Regions from separate parts of the Streptomyces sp. NBC_00466 genome, predicted to be linked through region 3. Evidence: riboswitches for the same ligand, from Rfam matches in the RefSeq annotation. Region 3 holds a riboswitch; each other region holds the start of a gene.

Region 1 (4,679 bases), 2.5 Mb from region 3:
TTTTGACCTCGCGGGCGGTCATGACCATGTGGGCGCAGCCGCGCCGCACACAGGCGAGCACGACCGAAGACGAGAGGGAGGCACACCTCATGGCAGCCCCTGGCAACATCAACGGACTGGGCGTCATTCTCGGCAGTACGGACCCCGAACCGCTCATCGAGTGGTACCGCGCCGCGCTGGAGCCGCTGGGGGCCCGCTGGGAGGGCCACATGCTCGTCGTCGGGCAGCAGGCGATCATCGGATTCGACCGCCGCGACGACGTGGCGGACAAGGCCGCGGAACCCGGCAGGCAACTGGTCAACCTCATGGTGCGCGACATCCGTGCGGCCGAGAAGCACTTCAACACCCTCGGCGTGACCTGGATCAGGCCGGTCGAGGACACCGGGGGCGGCTGGTTCTTCTCCACCCTGCTGGACCCGGACGGCAATTACCTCCAGGTACTTCAGGGCCCCGGGACGCCCTGAGCCGCAGTACCCCCGTCCCACGACTCCGCCGACGGCCCGCACCGGCCGACGGCGGAGTCCGACGTGCCCGGCGGGGGATACCCGATCGGCTGCTGGGCACGCTCCCGCTATGCTCGGGGGGTGCGTCAGCACGGACCGTTAGCTCAATTGGCAGAGCAGTGGACTTTTAATCCATTGGTTGTGGGTTCGAGTCCCACACGGTCTACCGCTCGACAGGCCCCTGCCCTGCGCGTGAATGCGCAGGGCAGGGGCCTGTTCGCGTGTGCGGCGCCACCGGGATCAACTCCGTGCGGCCGAACGCGCGGTAATGGTCAGAACCACCCCCGCGCATGGCGTAGAGTTGTGTTTACCGACGCGGGGTGGAGCAGCTCGGTAGCTCGCTGGGCTCATAACCCAGAGGTCGCAGGTTCAAATCCTGTCCCCGCTACTCAAGATCGAAGGCCCAGCACATCACGTGCTGGGCCTTCAGTCGTTTCTCAGCGCTGCTGCCCGTTTCTCCCTTCCCCCACTTGGTCGATGCCGAATCGCACACCGGCGTGGGTGCGGCCAGCCTGGTGGGGCGCGGTACCGTCCGCCGCTTTGTGGACCGGGCAGGAGGGTACTGGTGGGGCAGCGAGAGGACTCGGGCTGGGCGCGTCGGTTCGTCCGGGCGCTGCCTGCCGTGCTGATCGTGGGCGGGGTGGTCTTCGACCAGCTGACGCCGGCCGCGTTCACGGCTGCCCCGTTCTTCGTCGCCGCGCCGGTGATCGCCGCCCCGCTCTTCTCGTACCGGGCCACGCTGATCACGGGGATCACCGCGGTGCTGGCTCTCGTGGGGCTGCATGGCTACGACGACACCTCGGCCAAGGCCTCGGCGGTCACGGAGCTGATCACCGTCGTCACGCTGTCCGTCGTCGCGCTCGTCATCAACCGCGTCATCCGGGTCAGCGGCGAGGAGCTCGCGTCGGCGCGTGTGGTGGCGGAGACCGCACAGCGTGCGGTGCTGCCGGTGCCTTCCGAGCGGATCGCCGGGCTGCACATCGCGGCGCGGTACGAGGCGGCGCAGGCCGGCACCTTCATCGGCGGCGATCTCTTCGCCGTGCAGGACACCCCGTACGGGGTCCGGCTGGTGGTGGGTGACGTGCGGGGCAAGGGGCTCGGCGCCGTCGAGGCGGTGGCCGTGGTGATCGGGGCCTTCCGGGAGGCCGCCGAGCAGGAAGCGACGATCGAGCAGGTCGCACAGCGGCTGGAACGTGCGCTGACCCGTGAAGGCGTGCGGCGGGAGGGACTTGACGCCTTCGAGGGGTTCACCACTGCGGCGCTCGCCGAGATCCCGCGCGGCGACCAGGGCCGGATCCGGCTGCTCAACCGGGGCCACCCCGAGCCGCTGCTGCTGTACGCGGACGGGGGCATCCACGTCCTCAGGCCGACCGACCCCGCTCTGCCGCTGGGGCTGGCCGATCTGGCGGCCTGGCCGGACCGGGCGGACGAGACGGAGTTCCCGCCGGGGGCCACGCTGCTGCTCTACACCGACGGCCTGTCCGAGGCGCGGAACGCGCAGGGGGACTTCTACGAGCCGCAGGAGCGGCTGCGCGGCCGGATCTTCCCGGGGCCCGAGGAACTGCTGACGGCGGTGACCGATGACGTGCGGCTGCACACGGGCGGGCGCTCCACGGACGACATGGCGCTGCTCGCGGTGGGCCGTCCGGGCCTGGGGCAGCCGGACCGGAGGAGGACGGTGGGGATCGTCCACCGGGAACAACACGATGCGTAGTCGAAGGACACCCCTCCGCATAACATTTGACGCACCATCAGGAACTCGATGTTTCGCGGCGACTCCTGAAGAGTGATCAAGTCGCCCGAATGCGCCCCTCTATGCCCCGTTAAGTGCAGGCCAAAGCCGTTAACGATCAGTCGGAACAGCTTGGAATCCGGCCCTCGCGTCTATTAACGTTCGATAACGCAGCGCGGTTGTCCCAGTCGTCGAAGAGGCGGCACCGCGCGCACGCGCCGAATCCCGCAAGGGAACCGGGGAACCACCAATTGGGGTGAATCGGGCTTCTCCGTAAGGGCTGCCCGTAGGAGACCTTCCTGCTCCGAACCCGTCAGCTAACCCGGTAGGCGGTAAGGAAGGAAAGGAGTGCGCCTCCGTGGCGTCCAACAACCCTGCCCCCGAAACGCTTTACTTCCCGAACGACGATGCTCCAGGTTTCGGCGGTGAGGACGGCACGTTCGACGAGTGGAACCCCACTGAGGATTCCCTCCGTTCGGTCCGTGGTAAACACCGTGTCGCCAAGCAGCGCGGCGGACTCGCCCGCAGTTCGACGGTCCTCGGCGTCGGCGTGATCGCAGCCGTCGGCGCGGGCGGCATGGCCAGCGCTCAGAGCAAGCCGCCGGTCGCGATCTCCCTCCCCGACCTTCCGCAGTCCGTCAAGGACAAGCTGCCGGACGCCGAGTCGCTGCCCGGCGTGGGGACGCTGATCTCCGACATCGGCGGCGGCTCGTCGCACCACGGCGGTACGGAGACGGGCGCCGCCGACGCGGCGCTCACCACCGCTGCGGCCAACGGCAAGAGCGGCGCGGACGCGGGCGAAGCCCTCCGTGCCCGGATTCTCCAGCAGGCCGAGCAGCAGCAGGGCGCGGTCGAGGACGAGGCCAAGGCGGCAGCCGAGAAGGCAGCTGCGGAGAAGGCGTCGGCGGAGGCCGCGAAGAAGCAGGACGAGGCGGCTGCCAAGGAGAAGGCGGCCAAGAAGAAGGCCGAGGCGGAGGCCAAGGCCAAGGCGGAGAAGGAGCGGCTCGCCAAGCTGGCGGCCAGTTACTCGCTCCCCGTCTCCTCGTACACCCTCACCTCGCGGTTCAACGACGGCGGTTCGATGTGGTCTTCGGGCCACCACACCGGCCTCGACTTCGCCGCCCCGACCGGTACCCCGATCAAGGCCGTGCACAGCGGGACGGTCAAGTCGGCCGGCTGGGCCGGGGCGTACGGCTACCGCACGGTCATCACGCTCGACGACGGTACGGAGCTGTGGTTCTGCCACCAGTCGTCGCTGGGGGTCAGCGCCGGCCAGAAGGTCAGCACCGGCGAGGTCATCGGCCGGGTCGGAGCCACCGGCAACGTCACAGGACCGCATGTGCACCTGGAGGTCCGCCCGGGCGGCGGCGACCCGATCGACCCGATGACCTGGCTCCAGGGCAAGGGCCTCAACCCGTAACCCCCAGCGGGTGACCGGCTGAACTCCCGCACGGGCTTCCAGCCCCCGCGCGTACCGCTGATGTACGGCGTCCCCGCACCCCGGCAGTCCTGACGGCACATCCCCCGACGTCAGGGCTGCCGGTTCGCTGTATGCGGGCATGTACCCGGGTCCGTCCCATGCGTACGCCCGGTCCGTCCCGCGCGTACGGCCGGCCCGGCTGAAACAGCGGAATAGTGCCGGGCCGCCGCGGGGTTGACCGGCATATGACTTCTCTGCGCGCACTCGGCTCTTCCGGCCTCAAGGTCTTCCCGCTCTCCCTCGGTGGCAACGTCTTCGGGTGGAGCGCCGACGAAGACCAGTCCTTCGAGGTGCTCGACGCCTACACCGCCGTCGGCGGCAACTTCATCGACACCGCGGACACGTACTCGGCGTGGGTGCCCGGAAACAAGGGCGGCGAGTCCGAGACCGTCATCGGTAACTGGCTGGCCGCGCGGGGCAACCGCGCCGACGTGGTGGTCGCCACGAAGGTCGGTATGCACCCCCAGTACCGGGGGCTCTCGGCCGGGAACATCAAGGCCGCCGCCGACGAGTCGCTGCGCAGGCTGCGCACCGACTACATCGACCTCTACTACACGCACCTCGACGACGAGTCCGTCCCCGTCGAGGAGATCATCACCGCTCTCGACGATCTGGTGAAGGCCGGCAAGGTGCGCGCCATCGCCGCGTCCAATGTGAGCGCCGAACGGCTCGACGCCTCCATGGCGTTCTCCGAGGCCGAGGGGCTCGCCCGGTACGTCGCTCTCCAGCCGCACTACAACCTGGTCTCCCGCGACACCTACGAGGGCGGTCTCCAGGACGTGGCGGACCGGCACGGTCTGGCGGCCGTGCCGTACTACGCGCTGGCCTCCGGATTCCTCACCGGCAAGTACCGGCCCGGTGTGGACGTCGACAGCGTGCGGGCCGGCGGTGCGGCGCAGCACCTGGAGACCGAGCGGGGGCCGAAGGTCCTGGCCGCACTCGACAGGGTCGCCGCGGCGCACGG
Region 2 (4,679 bases), 5.6 Mb from region 3:
CCTTGGCGACCGGTACCCAGGAGGAGTCGTAGTACGGCGCGTTCTGGAAGAACCCGAGCAGTTCGGCGGGGCCCACGACCCCGCCGATCGGATGCTTCTTCGCTGTGGCGCGCAGCTTCACCCACTGCTGTTCGACGGCGGCTGCCGTCTTCCCGATGTGGAAGGCGGCGTCGTTGGCGGCGACCCAGTTCTGCCAGTCGTTCCAGCGGCCCTGGAAGGCGACGTCCTGGTTGAGGTTGGCCTCGTACCAGATGTTCGACTGCTTCGGGTCGACCACACTGTCCACGATCATCCGGCGGACATGGCCCGGGAAGAGCGTTCCGTACACGGCGCCGAGATAGGTGCCGTAGGAGACTCCCAGGTAGTTGAGCTTCTTCTCGCCGAGCGCCGCCCTGATGACGTCGAGGTCGCGCGCCGTGTTCGGCGTGGTCAGATACGGCAGCATCGCACCGCTGCGCTGCTCGCAGCCGTCCGCGTACTGCGCTGCGAGCTTGCGCTGGACCTGCTTGTCGGCCGCACTGTCCGGGACCGGATCGGCCTTGGGGGCGCTGACGTACTTCTGCGGGTCCATGCAGGAGACCGGCGCCGAGTGGCCCACGCCGCGCGGGTCGAAGCCCACGAAGTCGTACGCCTTGGCGGTGTTGACCCAGAGCGCGCTCCCGGTGGTGGACCTGGCGGGGAAGCGCATACCCGAAGCGCCGGGGCCACCGGGGTTGTAGACGAGGGAGCCCTGCCGCTGCGACGCGGTGCCGGTGCTCAGAGCCCGGTCCACCGCGAGCTTGATCGTCCGGCCATCCGGGTGTGCGTAGTCGACCGGCACGGTCACCCAGCCGCACTGGATGGGCTTCGCGAGCGCCCAGTCCGCAGGACAGTCCTGCCAGTCGATCCCGGCCGTCGCCGCCCGAGCGGCGGCGACGGCCACACCGTGCGCCTCCGGGCCGGCGTGGCCGCGGCCGTCGGCGGTGGCCGACGGCGCTGCCATGGCGCCGGCTATGAGAGTCGCCGCGGCCAGAGCGCCGGCCGAGCCGAGCACTGCGGTGCGTCTCACGTGGTACCTCCCCCTGTGCGAAGCGCCGTTCGTCCGGCGCTCTCCAGTACGTACCGGGGATCCTTTCTTGTGAACGGTCCCTGACAACAGGCCGCATGGGCGTTCTTTGCCAACCCGAAATGCGGAGAGACCGGTCCCGGTGAGCGGTGCAACGCGCGCGGATCCCCTCGCGCCCAACGGGGGGACGGGGGCGGTCAAGTTGGCCGGACGCCGGTGAACTCGGGCCACTCCGCCCCGCGTTGCCGATTACGGGTGACCCAGCCCCCTCAGGGCGCACGACGAGGCCGACGGTGCGTCAACCCTGGTGCGGACGTGCCGACATCACCGGCATCCGGGCCATGACACCTTCGCGCGGCATCCGCACAGAGATCCCCACAGGGGGAAAACCGGCGCGGATCCGGCTTTCGGGCGGTTGCCGGTACACCGATGGGCGCCCCCCGGAAGGCGTAGACACGCGGAGATCCAGTGGCCGCACCGAGTTGCACTTCGGACCGGCACTCCGCCCGGGACCCCTGCTGCGCCCCAGGTGAGGGCCGTGCGCCGACAGAATCCCCTGGTCCGGTTCCGGTGGCATCCACTCGAACAGGCCAGTGACCCCGAAGCATCACAAATCGGCGCGTACGCCGGGAATCCACCGTGCCATGGGTGAAGATCCGGGAGACGACAAGCCCCCGCCACCACGGCGGGGCGGTCCGGGCGGACGCCGAGTCCTGCCGCCGCTCCCGGATGTCTGGTCGACACGAGTGGATCGGCAGGAGTGGAGGACCCAGGCAGTCCGGGGCGACAGCGACGTCGCTCCTCGGGGTGAAGCCGCCTGGTGGGACGGCCGACTTGATCAGTCGGTCATCCTGCCGGGCGGCCGGGCAACTTCGCCGGCCCGAACCCGACAGGTCATCCTTCACAGGCGGTTTGCGAAGGGTTGCGCATGACTGCGCAGATTCATGTCCCGTCTCTTCTCACCCGGGCCGGAACAGCTTCGGCCCTCGCCCTCGCCGCTGTCGCGGGGACCTCGCTGGCACCGGGCGCGACCGCGGAGGCACAGGCCGCCGCGCACGCCTCCCAGGCCGTGCAGATCGCGGCCTCCAAAAGGGGTTCGCCCTATCAGTGGGGGGCGACAGGGCCATCCCGGTTCGACTGCTCGGGCCTGACGCTCTACTCGTACAAACAGGTGGGCAAACAGCTGCCCCGCACCGCCCAGGCGCAGTACAACCGCGTAAGCCATATCCCGGCCTGGGCCCGGCACCGGGGCGACCTGGTGTTCTTCCACTACGGCCGGAGCGTCTACCACGTCGGCATCTACGCGGGGCACGGGAAGATCTGGCACGCCCCCAAGACCGGCGCCGTGGTCAGGCTGGAGAGGATCTGGACCCACAGCGTCTGGTACGGCCGGGTGGGCTGAAGCCGCCGGGAGTCGTCGGCCGCGGGTTCGTTCAGCCCTGGACCGCGGCGGTCCAGGGCAGGGCGATCCAGACGGTCTTGCCGCCGTCCCGCGTCGGGGTGACCGACAGCCGCCCGCCGTTCTCGGCCGCCAGCCAGCGGATGATGACCATGCCCCGGCCGTTGTCCTGCTGCACCGCCGCGGGCAGCCGCTGCGGCCAGCGCGGATGGCTGTCGGTGACGCCGACGCACAGCCGCTCGTCCCGGTCCAGGACGGCCTGCACCGTGAAAGTGGGGGACGTGCCGAAGGTGTGCTGCACCGCGTTGGTCGCGAGCTCCGAGACGATCAGCCGGATGGTGTCCGCCAGCTCCGCGTCGGGAGGCAGCCCCCATCCGGTGAGCACACGGGCCACGAACGTCCGGGCGGCCGGTACCGAAGCCGGCTCGCTCGGCAGGGTGACTGAAGCTTCCTGGTGGTCTGCCATGACGGCCTGTCCCTTTCCCACCGCTGCCGGCGCGGATCTCGTGACGGATGCACTTCGAGACGGCCTCAGGTGGCGCTTCGTGCGAGCGTGACACTCATAGTGACCGCAGCACGGGCCATCCACAAAGATGTGCATATATCTGTCGCTCAAAGTGATGAACTCTGCGACGGAAGACCGTATTTGACGGCCGGGATGGCACGTTTGCAGAAACGGCCGACCGGAGGGAGAACGCGGTGCGGAGCAGCCCCGAGGTGCGCCGCGTCAAACTCGGTGCCGAGCTGCGCAGACTGCGTGTCCTGGCAGGTCTGACCAGCGCGGCAGCGGCCCGGCTCGCCGGCTGGCATCAGTCGAAGGTGAGCAGGATCGAGACCGGGCGCAGTGGTGTGAAGCCGTCCGACGTAGCCCTGTTGCTCCATGCGTACGGTGTGCGGGACACGGCGCAGCGCGAACTCCTGGAGGCGCTGTGCGGCGCGGGGGCCGACGAGAGCGCCGGCTGGTGGCACAGCTACCGGCGTCTGCTGCCCGCCCAGTACCGGGACTTCATCAGGCTGGAGTCCCAGGCGTGCACGGCGCACACCTTCGAGACGTCGGTGATGCCCGGTCTGCTGCAGACGCCCGGCTACGCGAAGGCGGTCACCCGGGCCTCGCTCGACGGGCTGCCGGCCCGGACCGTGGACTCACTGGTCGATGTGCGGCTGGCCCGGCAGCGGGTGCTGGACGCGGATCCGCCGCTGGAGCTGAGCGCGGTCGTCGATGAGGCGGCCCTGCACCGGCGGATCGGTGGGCGCGGGGTGATGGCGGAGCAGTTACGGCATGTACAGGAGGTCGCCCGGCTGCCTCATGTGCGGTTGCAGGTCATGCCGTTCGCCGCCGGAGGGCACCTCGGACTCACCGGATCTTTCACTATCTTCTCTTTTTCGAACATCATTGATCTGGATGTGGTCGTTCTTGACCATTTGATGAGTAGTCGTTATCTGGAACGGAAAGAAGAACTCAAGGCGTACAGCGCCGCGTTCCGCAGGATCCAGGCGCGCGCCCTTCCGCAGCAGCAATCGTTGGATCTCATCGCCGTGATCGGTGACGGCGTCTAGGGAGGCACCATGTCCGCACGTCCTGCGAACGTCCCTTCCAGTACTTCTCTGTACGGCGCGCGGTGGCGGCGCAGCAGCCGCAGCACCGGGATGAACAACTGCGTCGAGGCCGCGTTACTCGACGGCGGTCTGCTGGCCGTCCGTGACTCCAAGCGCGTGAACCACCCGGCGCTGCTCTTCGGAGCGGGCGCCTGGAGCTGCTTCCTGGCCTCGGTGCCCGACGCGGGGAGCCGTTGACCGGCGAATCGAGCGGGCAGCGGGTAACGGGCAGCGGTTAACAGGCTGCGGTTAACAGGCTGCGGTAACGGATACCCGTCAACAGGTGGGCGCGGTCCGCAGCACCGTGTCCACCGCCCACTCGATCTGTTCGTCCGTCAGGTCGGCGCGTGCGGTGAGCCGCAGCCGTGAGATGCCGTCCGGTACCGACGGCGGACGGAAGCAGCCGACCACAAGACCCGCCGCACGGCAGTCGGCCGCCCAGCGCACCGCCTGCCCGGGCGAGGGCGCGAGGACGGAGACGACGGCGGCCTGCGGGCGTACCGCGCTGAGTCCGCCCGCGGTCAGACGTGCGTACAGAGTGTGCGCCACCGTACGGGTACGGCCGGCGAGCAGGGGCTCGTCCCGCAGCAGCCGCAGGCTCGCCAGCGCGGCGCCCACCGCCGCGGGCGCCAGGCCGGT
Region 3 (4,679 bases):
GCCCTCTCGTACCCCGAGGGCCACCCGTACCACCACACGCCGATCGGCTCCATGGCCGACCTGGACGCGGCGACGCTGGAGGACGCCCGCGCGTTCTTCCGTACGAACTACGCGCCCAACAATGCCGTCCTGTCGGTCGTCGGCGACATCGACCCGGAGCAGACGCTCGCCTGGGTCGAGAAGTACTTCGGCACCATCCCCTCCCACGACGGCAAGCAGCCGCCGCGGGACGGCTCGCTGCCCGACACCCTCGGCGGTGAGGTGCGCGAGGAGCTGTACGAGGAAGTGCCCTCGCGTGCCCTGATGGCCGCCTACCGGCTCCCCGAGGACGGCACCCGCGCGTGCGACGCGGCGGACATCGCGCTGACCATCCTGGGAGGCGGCGAGTCGTCGCTGCTCCACAACAGGCTGGTCCGCCGGGACCGTACGGCGGTCGCCGCCGGCTTCGGCATGCTGCGCCTCTCCGGCGCTCCCTCGCTCGGCTGGCTGGACGTCAAGACATCGGGCGGTGTCGAGGTCCCGCAGATCGAGGCGGCCGTCGACGAGGAGCTGGCCCGCTTCGCCGCCGAGGGCCCCACGGCCGAGGAGATGGAGCGCGCGCAGGCCCAGCTGGAGCGCGAGTGGCTCGACCGGCTCGGTACGGTCGCCGGCCGGGCCGACGAACTGTGCAGGTACGCCGTGCTGTTCGGCGACCCGCAGCTGGCGCTGACCGCGGTGGGCCGGGTGCTCGACATCACGGCCGACGAGGTGCAGCAGGTCGCCAAGGCCCGGCTGCGCCCCGACAACAGGGCTGTGCTGGTGTACGAGCCCGTCACCGCCGATGAGCCCGAAGAGACCAGTGCGGACGGCGGGTCCGACGAGGCCACCGCAGCCACCGCGACCACCGAGAGCACAGAGGCGGACCAGTGACCGACCCCGCGGCCGTGATGATGGCCTTCCACCCGCAGCCCCAGGCTGGTGCCCCCAGGCCCTGGGCATTCCCGGCCCCCGAGCGCTCCACCCTGCCCAACGGCCTGACGGTGCTGCGCTGCGACCGTCCCGGACAGCAGGTCGTCGCTGTCGAGATCAGCCTCGACGCCCCGCTGGACGCCGAGCCCGAGGGGCTCGACGGCATCGCCACGATCATGGCGAGGGCCCTCTCCGAGGGCACCGACAAGCACAGCGCCGAGGAGTTCGCCGCCGAGCTGGAGCGCTGTGGCGCCACTCTCGACGCGCACGCCGACCACCCCGGGGTCCGGGTCTCCCTCGAAGTGCCGGTCTCCCGGCTGCCCAAGGCGCTCGGCCTGCTCGCCGACGCGCTGCGGGCGCCCGCCTTCGCCCCGAGTGAGGTCGAGCGGATCGTGGGCAACCGGCTCGACGAGATCCCGCACGAGCTGGCCAACCCGGCCCGCCGCGCGGCCAAGCAGCTCTCCAAGGAGCTCTTCCCGGCCACCGCGCGTATGTCGCGTCCGCGCCAGGGCACCGAGGAGACGGTGGCGCGCATCGACGCGGCCGCCGTCCGCGCCTTCTACGACGCGTACGTACGGCCGGCGACAGCCACCGCCGTGGTCGTCGGCGATCTGGCGGGGACCGACCTGGACGCGGTGCTCGCCGAGAGCCTCGGCGAGTGGAAGGGCAACGCGGGCACGCCCCGGCCGGTGCCCCCGATCACCGCGGACGACACCGGCCGCGTCATCGTCGTGGACCGCCCCGGAGCGGTCCAGACCCAGCTGCTGATCGGCCGGATCGGCGCCGACCGGCACGACCGTGTCTGGCCCGCCCAGGTCCTCGGCACGTACTGCCTGGGCGGCACGCTCACCTCCCGTCTGGACCGCGTCCTGCGCGAGGAGAAGGGCTACACCTACGGCGTGCGGGCCTTCAGCCAGGTCCTCCGCTCCGCCCCCGACGGCACCGGCGCCGCCATGCTCGCCATCAGCGGTTCGGTGGACACCGAGTCGACAGGACCCGCGCTCGACGACCTCTGGAAGGTCCTCAGGACGCTGGCCGCCGACGGACTGACCGACACCGAGCGGGACATCGCGGTACAGAACCTGGTGGGCGTCGCACCGCTGAAGTACGAGACGGCCGCCGCGGTCGCGGCCACGCTCGCCGACCAGGTGGAGCAGCACCTGCCGGACGACTTCCAGGCACAGCTGTACGCGCGCCTCGCCGCGACCGGCACGGTCGAGGCGACCGCCGCCGTGGTCTCCGCGTTCCCCGACGACCGGCTGGTGACGGTCCTGGTGGGGGATGCCGCGCAGATCGCGGAGCCGGTCAGGGCGCTGGGCATCGGCGAAGTGACCGTGGTCGCGAGCTGAGTTCCGGCTGACCCGGTGCGCCGGGCGGCCGGGGCGGATCTGCGGGGTCCCGGTGGGCAGTGCGCCCGCCGGGACCCCGGCTGCGTGCCGGGGCTGTGCGCGGCCTCCGGGAGGTGTGCCCGTACGTGTGCCTGTGGGATGTGCGACAAAACCCGCTGTCTGTTTGGCGCAACCGGGACGCACCACTTACCGTCGCACTCGCTGTCCGTCGGACGTAAGCCGCAACCGCGGCGCCGGGCAGCGATCGCCGAGTCCCCGTCAGGCGCGAGCCCGGGGAGCCGGGGACCCACTCAGTCCCTGGGGTGAATCGGGGCCGCTCCGCAGGGGCGGGCCCGTAGGAGACCTTCCTGCTCCGAACCCGTCAGCTAACCCGGTAGGCGAGAGGGAAGGAAAGGACCAGCCTCTTCATGGCGTTCAGCCGCCCTACCGGCAAGCACCGTGCCCCGAAGCACCTGACCCGCAGGACCGCGGGCGTCGCCGGAGTCGCCACCCTCGCCACGGCCGGTGTTCTCGGCACCCTCGCCTCCCCGGCGATGGCCGACAGCGCACAGGTCTCCACCGCGCAGGAAGCCCGTCTCGACCGGACCATCCTCGTCGGTGACACCGTGGCAGACCGGATAGCCGCCCAGGTCACCGCACAGCAGCACGAGGCCGACCACGCCGAGGCCGTGGCGAAGGCCAAGGCCGCCGCCAAGGCCAGGGCCGCAGCCGCGAAGGCGAAGGCCGAGCGGGAGCGCGAGGCGAAGGCGGCCAAGCAGCGCGCGGCCCGGGCCGCTGCCCGCAAGCGCCTCAACGCCTATGTGGTCCCGGTCGCCAACTCCTATGTCTCCACCGGCTACAAGACCGGCGGCAGCCTCTGGTCGTCCGGCAGCCACACCGGCATCGACTTCCACGCCGCGAGCGGCACCCCGGTCCACGCCGTCGGCGCGGGCACGGTCGTGGAGGCCGGCTGGGGCGGTGCGTACGGCAACAACATCGTCATCCGGATGCACGACGGCACGTACACGCAGTACGGCCATCTCTCGTCCATCGGCGTCTCGGTCGGCCAGTCCGTCACATCGGACGAGCAGATCGCACTCTCCGGCGCCACCGGCAACACCACCGGCCCGCACCTCCACTTCGAGGCCCGCACGGGACCGGACTACGGCTCGGACATCGACCCCGTCGCCTACCTGCGCTCACACGGCGTCAACGTCTGACCCCGGCTGTCCCGCCCGTGTGGCCCCGGCGCTCCCGGCCCTGTCGTCCAAGCGCCGCGGCCACACGCGTTCCGGTGTTCGCATTCGCACGGATATCTTCCCCGCGCCCGGTCTTCGTACGTCCGGTTTTTGCCTGGCCAAAAGATATCCATGATTTACCGGGGGCCTTCGGGAATTAACCTGCCCTGTCATAGAGTCGCCGCACAGGTGCGTACGGACCGCGAAATGCGGGCGTCGATGCGGAGGTTCGGTCATGCGCGTTCCCGCACATTCGGTATGCACGGCAATCCGTGACGACATCATCTCGGGGGTGTACGAGCGGGGTGGCCGGCTGACGGAGGAGGTGCTCGCGCGCCGCTACGGCGTCTCCCGTGTCCCTGTCCGTGAGGCCCTGCGGACCCTGGAGTCCGAGGGGTTCGTGGTCACCCGCCGCCATGCGGGCGCCTGTGTCGCCGAACCGACCGAGCAGGAGGCGGCCGACCTGCTGGAGATACGGATGCTGCTGGAGCCGATGGGCGCGGCGCGCGCTGCCCAGCGGCGGACCGAGGCCCATCTGAAGGTGCTCCGCGGCCTGGTCAGGCTCGGTCAGGAGCGGGCCGGGCACGGCCAGGGCGAGGATCTGCGGTCGCTCGGCGGCTGGTTCCACGAGACGCTGGCGCAGGCATCGGGCAGCTCGGCGCTGACCACGCTGCTCGGTCAGCTGCGGCAGAAGATCAGCTGGATGTACGCGGTCGGCCAGCCGGCCCTCCCTGTCGTGTCCTGGGCCGAGCACGGCTCGATCGTGGACGCGGTGGCGCGCGGCGACGCGGAGCGGGCCCGTGCTCTGACCGCGGTGCACGCCGAGCGCGCAACGGCGGCGCACCGGCTGCGGCAGCAGGGACGCGTGAGGGATTCGCAACATGCTGTAAACATTGCGAGCATCACCGATTAACAGTACTGCCGTATACAGGGAAGGGGAATTCCGGCTTTTCTCTCTGCCGTATTCGCCGCTCAGTCCCGTGCTGTCTGTTTATGTTCGGCTTTTCCGATGTCCCGGTGTGCGATGTCCCGGCCTGATGCCCGGATGCGATGTCCCGTCGCGGGATGTCCGGTGCCGGGCGCCCGGTTCCGGAAAGAGTGGGACGGTCAGGTGACCTCCCAGGCCGCCTCGATCATCCGGAAGATCTCGTCCACCGCTGCCTGC
Region 4 (4,679 bases), 3.3 Mb from region 3:
CTGACCGAGAACGAAGCGGCGGCGATGGCGTTCATCCTGCTCTTCGCCGGGTTCGAGACGACGGTCAACCTCATCGGCAACGGTATGTACGCGCTGCTCCGCAATCCGGACCAGCGGGCGCGCCTGGAGGCGTCACTGGCGGCGGGCGAGACCGGCCTCCTCGCCACCGGTGTGGAGGAACTCCTGCGGTACGACGGGCCGGTGGAGCTGGCGACCTGGCGGTTCGCCACCGAGGCGCTGACCCTGGGCGGGCAGTCCATCGCGGAGGGCGATCCCGTACTGGTCGTGCTGGCCGCCGCCGACCGCGATCCCGAGCGCTTCGCCGAGCCCGACACACTCGACCTCTCACGCACCGACAACCAGCATCTGGGGTACGGGCACGGCATCCACTACTGCCTCGGCGCGCCCCTCGCCCGGCTGGAGGCGCAGACCGCGCTCGCCACACTGCTGCGCCGTCTGCCGGACCTGCGACTTGCGGCAGAACCTGGCGATTTGCGCTGGCGTGGCGGGCTCATCATGCGGGGATTGCGCACGCTTCCGGTGGAGTTCGGTACGCCGCCGAACTGACGGCCTGACCGGTGCATGACTGACGGGGTGTCAAGAACGTGACTTTCATGTGATCTCCACTGCATCGACTTGTGACTGGTGTTCGAGTGCGGCTACGTTCACCCCTCGACTCATCCGTCACACGGAAGGCCACCGCATGCGCACCGGGAACGGTCGGCACCGCCGCCCCCGTCAGGCCCCAGCTCTTGTCGTAGCGGCAGGAGTTACGGGCTCGGCCATCGCCCTTCCGCTGCTGGCGTCGACCGGCGCCCACGCGGCTGACGCCACGACCTGGGACCGGGTGGCGCTGTGTGAGAGCGGCGGCATCTGGAGCACCGACCTCAACAACGGGCACTACGGCGGCCTCCAGTTCTCGCAGGCGACCTGGGACAAGTACGGCGGCGGGCAGTACGCGGCCCGCCCCGACCTGGCCAGCCGCTCCCAGCAGATAGCCGTCGCCCAGAAGGTGTACGCGGCCGAGGGTGCGACCCCCTGGGCCAGTTGTGCGGCCATCGCCGGGCTGACGAAGGACGACGCGGACACGGCCACGGTGGACCCGGGCTCCCCGGACACCGCGAGCCCCAGCCCCACGAAGCCGTCCGCGTCCACCAAGCACCCGTCGGGCGCGGACACGGGTGCGGACGGTTCGAAGGGGACGCCGTCCACGCGGACGCCGTCGAAGCAGGCGAGTCCGAGCCCGTCCGATTCCCCCTCGGGCCCTCCGTCGGGTTCCCCTTCCGGATCGCCGACCCCATCATCACCGTCATCTCCGGCATCTGACCCTTCATCGGATGCATCGGACTCTTCCAGCAATTCGGGCCATTCGGGTTCTTCGGATACTTCGGGCTCCAGTACATCCGTCACGCCCGGCCCGTCGGACTCCGCGTCTCCCGCCCCTTCCGGCTCGGCGCACTCGGGGGTCGGCAGGCACCGGGGCGGCGAGGCCGCGGGCGACTCCGGTGCGAGCCATGACGAGACCGGCCGGCACGCTTCACGCGGCGGGGAGACGTCCCGGGATGACGCCCGTACGGACGGCAGCTACACCGTCCGCGCGGGTGACAACCTCTGGTCCATCGCGGAGGCGCACGATCTGCCCGGCGGATGGCCCGCGCTCTACGCGGCGAACCATCGGACCGTCGGAGGCGATCCGGACTTCATCGTTCCTGGCCAGAGCCTTGATCTCGACCGAAACCAGGGGTAGTTCGGGATTGTATGTCCGCTTCTGTTCGAGTGAGACATGACTCTCGTCGGCCCTGCTGAATGTCCGGACTGTCCGCCCGGCGTACGCCGTCCCTCACCTGCAGAAACGGGTAACGCGGGGTCGTAAACCAGGGATTTCTCCCCCGATGTTCATCTTTGAATATCGGGGGGTCCTGTGATTACGGTCAGACCGCTCGCACCGCGGGCCTCTTCGATCGCCACGCCGAATCCTGCCATCGGTCGAAGGGAAGCAGTTGACGCTAAGAAGCGCCGCAGGCAGGAGCGGGGGACCCAGGTAAGCGCCGGGGCCGGCCGTCCGTTCAGAGTCAGAGAACGGCACGAACCGGGACCGGCTTGGGGTGAAGCTGTGCGCTAGGTCGCGCAGCCGGGCAACTCATTGGCCCGAACCCGACAGCTCACCTCGTAGGCGTCGGTGAGGAGATCCGTCATGCTGTTTTCCAGCAAGTCCAAGCACCGTCGCCCCTCGAAGGCCGTTCGCGTCGCCACGCTCGCCGGTGTTGCCGGTGCCGCTGTGGCCGTTCCGCTGATCGGGGCGACCTCGGCCTCCGCCGCTTCGGTCTCCACCTGGGACGCCGTCGCGCAGTGCGAGTCCGGTGGTAACTGGTCCACCAACACGGGCAACGGCTACTACGGCGGCCTCCAGTTCAACAACTCCAGCTGGGCCGCCGCCGGCGGTACGCAGTACGCCCCGCGTGCCGACCTCGCCACCAAGGGCCAGCAGATCGCCACCGCCGAGAAGCTTCTCGCCATGCAGGGACCGGGCGCCTGGTCCTGCGCCGGTGCCGGCAACCTGACCAGCGGCGGTCCGAGCCCGGACGTCTCCACCGGTTCGAACAGCGGCTCCTCCTCGTCGAGCGCCGGCCAGCAGAGCAGCCACAGCGACCAGCAGTCCGCTTCGCGCAGTGAGGCCCGCACCAGTGCGCCGGCCGCCCCGAAGCACGCCGCTCCCCGCCACGCCGCGCCCACCACGGTCCAGAAGGGCGACGGCGAGTACAAGGTCAAGGCCGGCGACACCCTCGCCAAGATCGCCAAGGCCGAGCACGTCTCCGGTGGCTGGAAGAAGGTCTACGACCTGAACAAGGACATCGTGAAGGACGCCAACCTGATCTTCCCCGGTCAGCAGCTCCACCTGAGCTGATATCAGCTCTCCCCAGCACCCCCGGCCCGGCGCGACTCCCCCGTACGCGCCGGGCCGGGGGTCTCTCCGCCGGAGCCGCGTCCTGGTTCGTCCCGCGGCCCGTCCGGGGAGGGTGGCGTGGTCACCATCTGGTAAATTTGGTGACTTTCACACCGTCATACAAGCTTTTGGGCCCTTTTTCGTCCCAGGGTCCGGGCGCCCTGCCGGCTGATGGCTCCGAGCCGGTTAGGCTCATGCCGCAAGGCCACAGAGACCCTGCGCCCATAGCGTCACATCCCAGAAGGAGATGCTAGTGCCGTCCATCGACGTCGTCGTAGCCCGGGAAATCCTGGACTCCCGAGGCAACCCCACGGTCGAGGTCGAGGTCGGCCTCGACGACGGCAGCACGGGCCGTGCCGCCGTCCCGTCCGGCGCCTCCACCGGTGCGTTCGAGGCCATCGAGCTCCGCGACGGTGACCCCAACCGTTACCAGGGCAAGGGTGTCGAGAAGGCAGTCCTCGCCGTCATCGAGCAGATCGGGCCGGAGCTCGTCGGCTACGACGCCACCGAGCAGCGCCTGATCGACCAGGCGATGTTCGACCTGGACGCGACGGAGAACAAGGGCTCGCTCGGCGCCAACGCCATCCTCGGCGTCTCGCTCGCCGTGGCGCACGCCGCGTCCGAGGCTTCCGACCTCCCGCTCTTCCGCTACCTGGGCGGCCCGAACGCGCACCTGCTGCCCGTTCCGATGATGAACATCCTGAACGGCGGGTCGCACGCCGACTCCAACGTCGACATCCAGGAGTTCATGATCGCGCCGATCGGCGCCGAGTCCTTCTCGGAAGCGCTGCGCTGGGGCGCCGAGGTCTACCACACCCTCAAGAAGGTCCTGAAGACCAAGGGCCTGTCGACCGGTCTCGGCGACGAGGGCGGCTTCGCGCCGAACCTGGAGTCGAACCGCGCCGCCCTCGACCTCATCCTCGAGGCCATCAAGGAAGCCGGTTACGCGCCGGGCAAGGACATCGCGCTCGCGCTCGACGTCGCCGCCTCCGAGTTCTACAAGGACGGCAAGTACGAGTTCGAGGGCAAGTCCCGCTCGGCCGCCGAGATGACCGAGTACTACGAGGAGCTCGTCTCCGCGTACCCGCTCGTCTCCATCGAGGACCCGCTGTACGAGGACGACTGGGACGGCTGGAAGGTCATCACCGACAAGCTGGGCGCCAAGGTCCAGATCGTCGGCGACGACCTCTTCGTCACCAACCCGGAGCGGCTGGCCCGCGGTATCGAGGAGGGCTCCGCCAACGCCCTGCTTGTCAAGGTCAACCAGATCGGTTCGCTGACCGAGACCCTGGACGCCGTCGAGCTCGCGCAGCGCAACGGCTTCAAGTGCATGATGTCGCACCGTTCCGGCGAGACCGAGGACGTCACCATCGCCGACCTCGCGGTCGCCGTGAACTGCGGCCAGATCAAGACCGGCGCCCCGGCCCGCTCGGACCGCGTCGCCAAGTACAACCAGCTGCTGCGCATCGAGGAGATCCTCGACGACGCGGCGGTCTACGCGGGCCGTTCGGCGTTCCCGCGCTTCCGCTCCAGCTGACACAGTGACGCAGCCGGAGAGCAGCTGAATCGAACGAAGAACAGCTGACACGGCCGAAGAACTGAATAAAGAGCTGAATCAGCAGCAAAGGCGCAGCCACGCGCAGCCGTCCCCGTCCCCGGTCCCGTACCGTGTCCGGGGACGGACGTGCGTGTGTAACGGGGAGGCGGCATGGCAGGGAACCGGGACCGGTTCTCC

The links. A riboswitch is a leader RNA that binds a small molecule or an ion and turns the genes downstream of it on or off. The one in region 3 is predicted to bind cyclic di-AMP.
Region 1: it holds a riboswitch for cyclic di-AMP, as region 3 does, so the genes downstream of both, OG210_RS15450 (M23 family metallopeptidase) here and OG210_RS04220 (M23 family metallopeptidase) in region 3, are expected to answer to the same signal.
Region 2: it holds a riboswitch for cyclic di-AMP, as region 3 does, so the genes downstream of both, OG210_RS29430 (C40 family peptidase) here and OG210_RS04220 (M23 family metallopeptidase) in region 3, are expected to answer to the same signal.
Region 4: it holds a riboswitch for cyclic di-AMP, as region 3 does, so the genes downstream of both, OG210_RS19225 (transglycosylase family protein) here and OG210_RS04220 (M23 family metallopeptidase) in region 3, are expected to answer to the same signal.

Annotation. Positions count from the first base shown of each region.
Region 1 is NZ_CP107896.1:3,477,108-3,481,786, forward strand. It holds gene OG210_RS15430 (VOC family protein) at 90-464, shown strand; tRNA gene OG210_RS15435 (tRNA-Lys) at 597-669, shown strand; tRNA gene OG210_RS15440 (tRNA-Met) at 818-891, shown strand; gene OG210_RS15445 (PP2C family protein-serine/threonine phosphatase) at 1,069-2,217, shown strand; cyclic di-AMP (ydaO/yuaA leader) riboswitch at 2,442-2,582, shown strand; gene OG210_RS15450 (M23 family metallopeptidase) at 2,594-3,655, shown strand; gene OG210_RS15455 (aldo/keto reductase) at 3,901-4,679, shown strand, end outside.
Region 2 is NZ_CP107896.1:6,551,341-6,556,019, reverse strand. It holds gene OG210_RS29435 (alpha/beta hydrolase) at 1-1,048, opposite strand, end outside; cyclic di-AMP (ydaO/yuaA leader) riboswitch at 1,753-1,970, shown strand; gene OG210_RS29430 (C40 family peptidase) at 1,974-2,447, shown strand; gene OG210_RS29425 (ATP-binding protein) at 2,479-2,910, opposite strand; gene OG210_RS29420 (helix-turn-helix transcriptional regulator) at 3,144-4,001, shown strand; gene OG210_RS29415 (DUF397 domain-containing protein) at 4,011-4,238, shown strand; gene OG210_RS29410 (8-amino-7-oxononanoate synthase) at 4,317-4,679, opposite strand, start outside.
Region 3 is NZ_CP107896.1:969,103-973,781, reverse strand. It holds gene OG210_RS04230 (M16 family metallopeptidase) at 1-909, shown strand, start outside; gene OG210_RS04225 (pitrilysin family protein) at 930-2,297, shown strand; cyclic di-AMP (ydaO/yuaA leader) riboswitch at 2,533-2,692, shown strand; gene OG210_RS04220 (M23 family metallopeptidase) at 2,705-3,496, shown strand; gene OG210_RS04215 (GntR family transcriptional regulator) at 3,750-4,427, shown strand; gene OG210_RS04210 (helix-turn-helix domain-containing protein) at 4,622-4,679, opposite strand, start outside.
Region 4 is NZ_CP107896.1:4,283,265-4,287,943, forward strand. It holds gene OG210_RS19215 (cytochrome P450) at 1-567, shown strand, start outside; gene OG210_RS19220 (transglycosylase family protein) at 704-1,747, shown strand; cyclic di-AMP (ydaO/yuaA leader) riboswitch at 2,005-2,191, shown strand; gene OG210_RS19225 (transglycosylase family protein) at 2,195-2,905, shown strand; gene eno (phosphopyruvate hydratase) at 3,192-4,481, shown strand; gene OG210_RS19235 (septum formation initiator family protein) at 4,653-4,679, shown strand, end outside.